Regions from separate parts of the Burkholderia sp. AU30198 genome, predicted to be linked through region 1. Evidence: predicted binding sites of a transcription regulator. Region 1 holds the regulator's gene; the other holds the start of a gene.
What was found. The regulator HrcA, encoded in region 1, represses chaperone genes, less so after heat shock. The targets are predictions, from matches to a motif close to TTAGCACTCNNNNNNNNNGAGTGCTAA.
Positions count from the first base shown of each region.

Region 2: a site for HrcA is predicted at 3,118-3,144, ahead of LGN19_RS27900 (co-chaperone GroES). Genes of this name have one in related genera too.

Region 1 is NZ_JAIZSA010000013.1:224,833-230,493, reverse strand. It holds gene LGN19_RS26620 (thioredoxin family protein) at 1-123, opposite strand, end outside; gene grpE (nucleotide exchange factor GrpE) at 134-679, opposite strand; gene LGN19_RS26610 (hypothetical protein) at 1,035-1,196, shown strand; gene LGN19_RS26605 (RNA-binding S4 domain-containing protein) at 1,168-1,575, opposite strand; gene hemH (ferrochelatase) at 1,660-2,724, opposite strand; gene hrcA (heat-inducible transcriptional repressor HrcA) at 2,872-3,894, opposite strand; gene LGN19_RS26590 (NAD kinase) at 4,025-4,927, shown strand; gene recN (DNA repair protein RecN) at 4,947-5,661, shown strand, end outside.
Region 2 is NZ_JAIZSA010000015.1:7,573-13,233, forward strand. It holds gene LGN19_RS27885 (sigma-54 interaction domain-containing protein) at 1-562, opposite strand, end outside; gene LGN19_RS27890 (class II aldolase/adducin family protein) at 683-1,363, opposite strand; gene LGN19_RS27895 (alpha/beta fold hydrolase) at 1,751-3,034, shown strand; gene LGN19_RS27900 (co-chaperone GroES) at 3,177-3,467, shown strand; gene groL (chaperonin GroEL) at 3,480-5,120, shown strand; gene LGN19_RS27910 (LysE family translocator) at 5,301-5,661, shown strand, end outside.

The sequences.
Region 1 (5,661 bases):
CCAGAAGAACACCACCGCAAGTGCATTGCCCGCGCCGTCGATCGCCGCGTCGAACGTGCCGGCGTCCACCGCCTGCATGTCAAACGCGTCGAACGCGGCCGGATCGACGCCGGCAGGCACCATTGCGACGGCCTTACTTCGGCTGCGCGACGGTGACGAGCGCCGGACGCAGCACGCGGTCGGCGATCGTATAGCCCTTTTGCAGCACTGCAACGACGGTGTTCGGCTCCTGATCGGCCGGTACCATCGAAATCGCCTGGTGCTGATGCGGATCGAATTTCTCGCCGACCGGGTTCAGCGCGACGACGCGGCCCTTCTCGAGCGCGCTCGTCAGCTGGCGCAGTGTCAGTTCGACACCTTCGCGCACCTTCGTGATGTCGCCGGACGTATCGCTGACGGCTGCTTCCAGGCTGTCCAGCACGGGCAGCAGGTGCTCCGCGAAGCTCTCGATCGCAAACTTGTGCGCCTTCGAGACGTCGTCCTGCGCGCGACGGCGGACGTTCTCGGTCTCGGCCTTCGCCCGCAGGAAGCTCTCCTGCAGCTCGGCGACCTTGGCTTGAGCCTCCGCGAGCGCCGCGTCGGCTGCTTCGGCGGCGGGAGCAGCGCCTTGCGCCGCCTGCTTCTCGCTGCCGATATCTTCGGCCGATTGGGTAGCCGGGTTCTCTTGCGTGTTTTCCATGTCGCTGAAAGTCGATTAGAGGTTGAAGCCAAATCGGCAACCGCCGGACCGTATACCCGGCGGCACCGCACATTGCTGGTGCAAATAAGGGTGAAAACTACGATTTCAAGAGGGTTATTCGCCGGCATTCTCCAATGCCGCGAAACAACCGCGCGTCGCACCGGTGCATCGCCCGCATAGTCCGTCAGATCGGGCGAAACGGGCTGTAACAACGCTTACCTGGCAAGTACTAGCTTGGCACAGGCCCGCTGCACTACACTCCACTCAAGCGTCGGAAAAGCGTGTTTACCCGTAGCTGACCGCCGCCTGACATCCACCTGGCGCCGTTTTCACCCTTCTTCTCGAGGGGAGTACCGTGAAACTGACCTTTGCGATCTCGGTGGTCGCGCTGGTACTCATTGCCGGCACCACCACCATCTGCCTGTCGGGAGCCGTCACCGACCGCACGACCGAATACGGGGGCGCGCGGGCGACGTTTGACCAGATGTTCAGCTCCCACCAGAAAATCTGTCGATGATGCGCCGGTCGCGCTTCGTCGGCCGGCCGTGCAATTCGGCCGCCGGCTCGCGATACGTGCGGCGCCGCTCCAGTTCGGCGAGCCGCGCGGCCCGCCCCGCTTCCGTTTCCGCGTAAAGCGTCTGCGCGACGCTCGCCGGCCCGCGCACGTCGCACACGCCGAGCACGGCAATGTGCCAGACGATGCCGTCGATCGCAATCTCGACCTCGTCGCCCACGCGCACTTCCTTCGCCGGCTTGACCGCCGCGCCGCCGATCTTCACGTGCCCCTTGTCGACCGCATCGGTCGCTAGCGAGCGCGTCTTGAAGAACCGGGCCGTCCACAGCCATTTGTCGATGCGCAGCTTCGCGCCCGGTTCGGTCGAAATCTTGTAATTCATCGCAGCCTCCGCCGGGCCGCCCCAAGGAGGCTGACCGCCCCCTCGGGGGGCAGTGAACGAAGTGAGCGTGGGGGTCGTTTCATCTCAGCTCACCGTTTCGGGCTGCGCGGCCCTGACCGGCCAGCCCTGCAGATTCTCGGCGACGATCTCGCCGAGCGCGCCGATCCACGCGGGCGCGCCGTTCAGGCACGGAATGCGGTGGAACGCCTTGCCGCCGCCGGCGAGGAATTCGTCGCGCACTTCCATGCCGATCTCCTCGATCGTCTCCAGGCAGTCGGCCGTGAAACCGGGACAGAACACGTCGGCCCGCCGCACGCCGGCTTCGCCGAACTCGCGCAGCGTCGGCGCGGTGTAAGGCTGCAGCCATTCGGCCTTGCCGAAGCGCGACTGGAACGTGACGCGACATTCGGTCGTCGACAGCCCGAGCGCGGCCATCAGCAGCGCGCCCGTTTGCTGGCACTGGTCGTGATAGGGGTCGCCAAGGTCGAGCGTGCGCTTCGGCACGCCGTGAAAGCTCAGCACGAGCTTGTCGCCGGCCGCGAAGTCGGGCCGGCCGTGCTGCGCCCAGTACTGGCGTACCTGCTCGGCCAGCGCGTGGATATAGGCCGGATGGTCGGCGTAATGCCGCACCGTGCGTACTTCCGGCTGGTTGCGCATGCGCGCGAGCGCGTCGAACGCGGCGTCAAAGGCGGTGGCCGTGGTCGACGCCGAGTATTGCGGATACATCGGCATCAGCAGCACGCGCTCGACGCCCGCGCGCTTGAACTGCGCGAGCGCGTGCGCAATGTTCGGGCTGCCGTAGCGCATCGCGTAGTCGAGCATCACGTGATAGCCGTTCGACGTGAGCAGATGCCGCACGCTGTCGGTCTGGCGCTCCGTGTACACGCGCAGCGGCGAGCCCTCGGGCATCCAGACCGCCGCGTATTTCTTCGCGGAAGCACGGCCGCGCAGCGGCAGGATCAGCGTGCGCAGCAGCACCTGCCAGACGGCCTGCGGAATCTCGACGACCCGCGGATCCGACAGGAATTCGGCCAGGTAGCGCCGCACCGCGCGCGGCGTAGGGGCGTCGGGCGTGCCGAGATTGATCAGCAGCACACCGATGCGATGGGCAGCCGCGATGCTCGAAGGCGGCTCAAGATCGAAACGCATGGGCAAGAACGTGCTCGGGGCACGGGACCGGACGGCTCTCAATTATAGCGGGCCGCTCCGTGTCGTTCTGCTGGCTGTTCGGCCGACTACCGGCACACGCGGCGCCGCGGCACGATGACGGGGCGGGATCGGGCTGGCGCTGGCCGGCTACTGCTGGCTCAGCGTGAGCGACAGCAGGCGCGCGGTGATGTCGACGATCGGTATCACGCGGTTGTACGCCATGCGGGTCGGGCCGATCACGCCGAGCGTGCCGACGATCTGCCCATTCACCTCGTAAGGCGCGGTGACGACGCTCATTTCCTCGATCGGCACGAGCGTCGATTCACCGCCGATGAAGATCTGCACGCCCTGGGCGTGGCTCGACACGTCGAGCAGTTGCAGGAGGCCCGTTTTTTGGTCGAATACGTCGAACAGCTTGCGCAGCCGAGCCATGTCGGAGGAAAGATCCGCCACCTCGAGCAGGTTGCGCTCGCCGGAAATCAGCACGGTGTCCTCGGTGTCGGGCACCTCGGTGCTGGCCGTCACCGCCAGATGCATCAGCGCGGTCATGTCGCCGCGCAACTGGTCGATCTCGTCGCGCAGGCGGCGGCGTACCTCGTCGAACGACAGCCCGGCGAAATGCGCGTTGATGTAGTTGGACGCCTCGGTCAGCTGCGACGGCGAGTAATCGCGCGGCGTCGCGAGCATCCGGTTCTGCACGTCGCCCTCGGGCGTGACGATGATCAGCAGGATGCGCTTGTCCGACAGGCGCATGAACTCGATCTGCTTGAACACGTGGCTGCGGCGCGGTGTGAGCACGACGCCCGCGAACTGCGACAGGTTCGACAGCACGCTCGCGGCGGCCGCCACGACCCGCTGCTGCGGCTCGCCGGCCTGCAGCGTGTTCTGCACCTGCCGCGCGACGGCTTCGGCGTCGATCGGCGCCTCGACCGTCAGCATCGTGTCGACGAACAGCCGGTAGCCGCGCGGCGTCGGCACGCGGCCGGCCGACGTGTGCGGGCTCGACACGAGGCCGAGCTCCTCCAGGTCGGACATCACGTTGCGGATCGTCGCCGGGCTCAGCTCGAGCCCGGAGTAACGGGACAACGTGCGCGATCCGACTGGCTGACCGTCGGCGATATACCGTTCGATCAGGGTTTTCAGGAGGGTTCGTGCGCGAGGATCTAGCATGGTGGAAAATTTTAGCGCAACCGCGCGACCGCGGCGAGTGGCGTGGCCACCGATGCGCGGGCCAGCCCGATCCGGCCCCGTCTGCGCACAGCCGGTTCTTTTCGTCAACGAGCTATGGTGTAATGCCGGCATGAAAACCGGTAATCAGTTCAACACCGTCGCGCTCGTCGGCCGGAGCAACACGCCGAACATCGCCGAGCCGCTCACCACGCTGGCCGCCTGCGTCGCCAAGCGGGGCTTCGAAGTCGTCTTCGAAGCCGAGACCGCGCGCGAGATCGGCATCACCGGCTACCCGGCGCTGACCCCGGCCGAAATCGGGGCGCGCGCCGACGTGGCGGTCGTGCTGGGCGGCGACGGCACGATGCTCGGCATCGGCCGTCAGCTCGCGCCGTACAAGACACCGCTGATCGGGATCAACCACGGGCGGCTCGGCTTCATCACCGATATCGCGGCGGCCGACATGCAGGCGCTCGTCCCGGTGATCCTGTCGGGCAAGTTCGAGCGCGAGGAGCGCGCGCTGCTCGAGGCCCGCATCATGCGCGACGGCGAACCGATCTACCACGCGATCGCCTTCAACGACGTCGTCGTGAACCGCAGCGGCTTCTCCGGGATGGTCGAGCTGCGCGCATCGGTCGACGGCCGGTACATGTACAACCAGCGTTCGGACGGCCTGATCGTCGCCACCCCGACCGGCTCGACCGCCTACGCGTTGTCGTCGGCCGGCCCGATTCTCCATCCGCAGCTGGCGGGCATCGTGCTCGTGCCGATCGCGCCGCACGCGCTGTCGAACCGGCCGATCGTGCTGCCCGACGATTCGAAAATCGCGATCCAGATCGTCGGCGGGCGCGACGTCAACGTGAACTTCGACATGCAGTCGTTCACCGCGCTCGAACTGAACGACACGATCGAGGTGCGCCGCTCGAAGCACACGGTGCCGTTCCTGCACCCGATCGGCTACAGCTACTACGCGACGCTGCGCAAGAAGCTGCACTGGAACGAACACGCCTCGAACGAAGACGACAAGGCGTCCTGACGCCGCTCCGCCCTACACCATGCTCCGCCACCTCTCGATCCGCGACTTCGTCATCGTCGCCGCGCTCGATCTCGAATTCGACAGCGGCTTTTCCGTCTTTTCCGGCGAGACCGGCGCCGGGAAATCGATCCTGATCGACGCCCTCGCCCTTGCCCTCGGCGAACGTTCCGATGCAAGCGTCGTGCGCACCGGCTGCGGCCGCGCCGACATCACCGCCGAATTCACGCCACACGATCGCGTCGCGCGCTGGCTCGACGAACACGCGTTCGACACCGAGGACACCGTGATGCTGCGCCGCGTGATCGATGTGAGCGGCCGGTCGCGCGCGTTCATCAACGGCACCAGCGCGACGCTCGCGCAACTGCGCGAGCTCGGCGAAATGCTCGTCGACATCCACGGCCAGCATGCGCACCAGCTGCTGATGCGGCCCGACGCACAGCGCGAGCTGTTCGATACCCACGCGGGGCTCGTCGCCGATGCCGCGAACGTCGCGCGCGCATGGCGCGTGTGGCGCGACGCGACGCAGGCGATCGACGCCGCGAAGGCGCACGAGCGCGAGTTGCAGCTCGAACGCGAGAAACTCGCCTGGCAGCTCGCCGAGCTCGACAAGCTCGCGCCGCAGCCCGGCGAATGGGACGAAGTCAGCAACGAACACAAGCGACTGTCGCATTCGGCGAACCTGATCGAAGGCGTGCGCGGCGCGCTCAACGCGCTGTCCGAGTCCGACGACGCGA
Region 2 (5,661 bases), on a different contig from region 1:
TCAGCTTCACGACGTTGAGCCGGTAGTAAAGATCCTCGCGGAAATTGCCTGCGCGCACCGCGGCTTCGAGATTCACGTTGGTTGCCGCGACGAGCCGCACGTCGATCTTCACGGTCTTGCGCGAGCCGACCGGCGTCACTTCGCGCTCCTGCAACACGCGCAGCAGCTTCACCTGCGCGGACAGCGGCAGGTCGCCCACCTCGTCGAGAAACAGCGTGCCGCGATTCGCGGATTCGAACCAGCCGGGCTGGCTGTTGATCGCGCCGGTAAACGCGCCGCGCTCGTGGCCGAACAGCTCGCTTTCGATCAGCGTCTCGGAGAATGCGCCGCAGTTGACCGCGACGAACGGGCCGTCGTGGCGCTCGCTCAGCGAATGCACGAGGCGCGCGATCAGCTCCTTGCCGGTGCCGCTCTCGCCGGTGACGAGTACGGTCGCGTCGCTTGGCGCGACGAGCTGGATGCGTTCGAGCAGCACCCGCGATTTGGGATCGTCGAAGGTCAGCGCCTTCGCACGAATCGTGATCGCATGCGAAGTCGGGTCCGGCAAGCTGAAGATGGCCATGGCACGACCGGCGTGTTGAACGGGAAAGGTTTGACGATAGCAAGGCGCGCGCCGGCCACGAACCAATTCATCGAGCTATCGGTATGACGGCGGCCGGATTGCGCCGGCCGCCGCGCGGCATCACGCGAGGCCGGTCATCTTCCATTGCTGCTCGAGCGCGCCCGGGCCGAATTCGAGCGAGCCGCCGAGCGGTTCCGCGAGCGCCTGGAAATACGCGGCTTCCTCGAGGATCAGGATGTACTTCGACACATCGAGGATCGATTTGCCCCAGAAGGTCGCGCCGCCGTTCGCCTCGATGATCGCCGGTACCTCGGGATCGCGGCGGATCGTATCGACGATGAAGCGCGGCTCGCCGGGACGGCGATCGACATACACCGGAATCTCGCGGGCACGCGTGTAGCGCGCGGCCGGCGCATAGCGGATCGGCAGCGGACGATGCGCACTCGCCCACGCGCCGAGGTACGGCCCGTGCACGTGGATCACGACGCCGACTTCCGGTACTTCACGGAACACGTCCGCATAGCGCGGCCCGTTGCCGCCCGCGCGCGCGTCGCCATGCAGCACGTCGCCGTCGAACGTCACGACGACGGGCTGGATCTCCTGCGACGCGGCCCACGGGCTCGGCGCCGACAGCGCGACGACGAGTTCCGTGCCCGGCACGCGCTGGAACGCCTGGAACGTATTGGTCGCGGACAGCGTGCGCGTGTCCTTCAGCACGCGCTCGGCCTGCGTGAATTCGCGCGTGGCGCGCTCGACGAATGCCACGAGCTCGCCGCTGTCGATGGTTGAGGTGACGGACATGAGGACGGTTTCCTTGATCGGGTAGATGGTTGGGCTCGCATCGCAACGCCGTAACACCGCGACGCACGGCCACCGGATCAGCAGCAATCGTGCCAGCCACGCAGGCACGCGTCGAAAGCCCACGCCACGGTGTGCGTGCGCGTTGCGCAACGCGCGCCGCACGCTCCACACGTGCGCTTCTGTTGCGGGAGCAACAGCACGCCGGCCCGGATTGCTGCGCGAAACGCAGCCGGTGCATGCGCGGACGGGCCGCCGCGCAACGCGAGGCCGGTCACACCGTGCGCCGCCTCTGCAACGCGTGCACTGGTTCGAAACTTGCGTCGTGGTCGGCCCGCGCCGCGCACTGTCCGGCGCGTCCGATCCGACTTCACCGACACCCATCCGACCATGACGCTTCTCCCCCTGCGCGGCTACACCGCGCGCACGCTGCTGGCTTCGGCGCTCGCCGTTGCGTCTCTCCTCTCGCACGCGGCTTCACCCGGCCACGTTCCTGCGCCCGACCCGCTGCAGGGCGACGGCCGCGTGTCCGCGTTCTACACGTGGGACCGCGACATTCCGGCGACGCCTGGCGCGCTGCTGCGCACCGAGCCGCTTCCGGCGACGCTCGGGCTCGCGAGCGCCGGGCGCCAGTTGCGCATCCTGTATGCGTCGACCGACGGTGTCGGCGGCCGCACGCCGATCGCCGTGTCGGGTGCGCTGTTCGTGCCGCGCGGCACGCCGCCGGCGGGCGGCTGGCCGATCGTCGCGTGGGCGCACGGCACGTTCGGGATGGCCGACATCTGCGCGCCTTCGTGGTTCGGCCGCTCGTATCGCGACGTGCGCTACCTGAACGCATGGCTTCAACAAGGGTTCGCGGTCGTCGCGACCGACTATCAGGGGCTCGGCACGCCCGGCCCGAATCCGCAGCTCAACAACCGCTCGAACAGCTACACGTTGCTCGACAGCGTGCGCGCGGTGCTCGGCGGCGTACCGGGCCTCGCGAACGAAGTCGTGCTCGTCGGTCAGTCGCAAGGCGGCTCGGCCGTGTTCGCGGCGGCCGGCTACGCGCCCGTCTATGCGCCCGAACTCGCGATCCGCGCGACCGTTGCCACCGGCACGATCTACAACGCATCGCCGGCCACGCTCGCGTCGCTGCCGAAGTTCGAGAGCGCCTACCGGCGCGATCCCGAGCGCGTCGATCCGACGCTCGCGTATCAGTTCTACTCGGTGCTCTCCGCGCAGCAGATCGACCCGTCGCTGCGCGCGGACGAGGTGCTGACCGAGCAGGCGTTGCCGATCCTCGAACAGGCGCGTATCAGTTGCCTCGCGTCGCTCGAGGACGACACGGCGCTCGCGCACCTCACGCACGCAAACACCGTGAAGCCCGGCGGCGATGCGCGGCTGAAGACATGGTGGGATGAGTACCTCAAATACCCGACGCTGAAGATCGCCACGCCCGTCTTCATCGGTGCGGGCGCGGACGACGGGCTCGCGCCGCTCGAACTCGCGCTCGCGAAGGACGCATGCGCGGCCGGCACGACCGTCGAGGCGCACCTGTATGCGGGCCGTGAGCACAACGGCACCGTGAACGCGTCGCTCGCCGATTCGATTCCGTTCGTGAAGCGCGTGCTCGCCGGCGAGACAATCCACCCGATCTGCACGCCCACCGCGCAGCAGGCCGTGTCGCAATAGCCGGCACTGCGCGCTTTGCACGACGGCGCGAATGCATTTCCGAATCCGTTATTGGATCGCGCCGCCGCGCATTTTTATACTCGTCAGCACTCTCTGCAAAAGAGTGCCAGCCAATTTCGACAGACCAGCACAGGACGAACCAATGAGCCTACGCCCCTTGCACGACCGCGTGATCGTGAAGCGACTCGACCAGGAAACCACCACCGCGTCGGGCATCGTAATCCCCGACAGCGCCGCGGAAAAGCCCGACCAGGGTGAAGTGATCGCCGTCGGCCCCGGCCGCAAGGATGCGGACGGCCAGCGCATCGTGCCCGACCTGCAGGTCGGCGAGCGCGTGCTGTTCGGCAAGTACGCGGGCCAGGCCGTCAAGGTGGACGGCAACGAGTTTCTCGTACTGCGCGAGGAAGACATCGTCGCGGTCGTCAATCAATAACGGAGCGCAATCATGGCAGCGAAGGAAATCATTTTCAGCGACGTCGCACGGTCGAAGCTGACCGAAGGCGTGAACATTCTTGCGAACGCGGTGAAGGTCACGCTCGGGCCGAAGGGCCGCAACGTCGTGCTCGAACGCAGCTTCGGCGCACCCATCGTCACGAAGGACGGCGTGTCGGTCGCGAAAGAAATCGAACTCGCGGACAAGCTGCAGAACATCGGCGCACAGCTCGTGAAGGAAGTCGCGTCGCGCACCAGCGATGCGGCCGGCGACGGCACCACGACGGCCACCGTGCTCGCGCAGGCGATCGTCCGTGAAGGCCAGAAATACGTCGCGGCCGGGCTCAATCCGCTCGACCTGAAGCGCGGCATCGACAAGGCCGTCGCCGCGGCCGTCGACGAGCTGAAGAAGATCAGCCGACCGACCACCACGAGCAAGGAAATCGCGCAGGTCGCGACGATCTCCGCGAACGGCGAGGAATCGATCGGCCAGCGCATCGCGGAAGCGATCGACCGCGTGGGCAAGGAAGGCGTGATCACCGTCGAGGACGGCAAGTCGCTCGCGGATGAACTCGATGTCGTCGAGGGGCTGCAGTTCGATCGCGGCTACCTGTCGCCGTACTTCATCAACAATCCCGAGAAGCAGATCGCCGAGATCGAAAGCCCGTACATCCTGCTGCACGACAAGAAGATCTCGAACATCCGCGACCTGCTGCCGGTGCTCGAACAGGTCGCGAAGTCGGGCCGGCCGCTGCTGATCATCGCGGAAGATGTCGAAGGAGAAGCGCTCGCGACGCTGGTCGTGAACAACATCCGCGGGATCCTGAAGACGGTGGCCGTGAAGGCGCCGGGCTTCGGCGACCGCCGCAAGGCACTCCTCGAGGACATCGCGATCCTCACCGGCGGGCAGGTGATCGCCGAGGAAACGGGCCTGACGCTCGAAAAGGCAACGCTCGCCGAACTCGGCCAGGCGAAGCGCATCGAGGTCGGCAAGGAAAACACGACCGTGATCGACGGCGCGGGCGATGCGAAGAACATCGAAGCGCGCGTGAAGCAGATTCGCGTGCAGATCGAAGAAGCCACGTCGGACTACGACCGTGAAAAGCTGCAGGAACGCGTCGCGAAGCTCGCGGGCGGTGTGGCGGTGATCAAGGTCGGCGGCGCGACCGAGATCGAGGTGAAGGAGAAGAAGGATCGCGTCGACGACGCGCTGCACGCCACGCGCGCGGCCGTCGAGGAAGGCATCGTGCCGGGCGGCGGCGTCGCGCTGATCCGCGTGCGGCAGGCGATCCGCGAACTGCAGGGCGCGAATGCCGACCAGAACGCGGGCATCAAGATCGTGCTGCGCGCACTCGAGGAACCGCTGCGCCAGATCGTCACGAACGCGGGCGAGGAAGCGAGTGTGGTCGTCGCGAAGGTGGCCGAAGGCTCGGGCAACTTCGGGTACAACGCGCAGACCGGCGAATACGGCGACCTCGTCGAATCGGGCGTGCTCGATCCGACCAAGGTCACGCGCACGGCACTGCAGAACGCGGCGTCGGTCGCGGGGCTGCTGCTGACGACAGATGCGACCGTGTTCGAAGCGCCGAAGGATGCGGCGCCGGCGGCGGCACCTGGCGGCCCGGGTGCGGGCGGGCCCGGGTTCGATTTCTGACGGTGTGGCGCGTGTGCCGGTTCGCCGGCACGCGCGCGACCTTGCAGACTCCCACTGCGCGTGGCGATGAAAGTCGTCACGCGCTTTTTTGCGTTCGATTGGCGAAAAAGAGCGGCGTGCCGGCCCGCCAGCGCGCTCGGGTAAGATGAACGCCCGTCCCGTCGCGCTGCCTTCCACGCCATGTCGACCACCGTCAACACCTTGCTGCCGCTTGCCGGCGTCCTCTTGCTGAGCGTCGCCAGCCCCGGCCCGAACTTCGTGATCGTCACGTCGACCGCGGTCGCGTCGCGCCGCGCCGGCGTGATGACGGGCCTGGGCCTGGCCGCCGCGTCCGGCACCTGGGCGGCGATCGCGATCGCCGGGCTGAGCCTGCTCGTCACGCATGTCGCATGGGTGCACACGGCGCTGCGGCTGGCGGGCGCCGCGTACCTGATCTGGCTCGGCCTGAAAATGATCGTGACCGCGCGCAAGCCGTTGCCCGTTGCCGCGCCGGCCGCCGCGTCCGACTGGCACGCCGCGAGGAAGGGCTATGTCGTCAGCA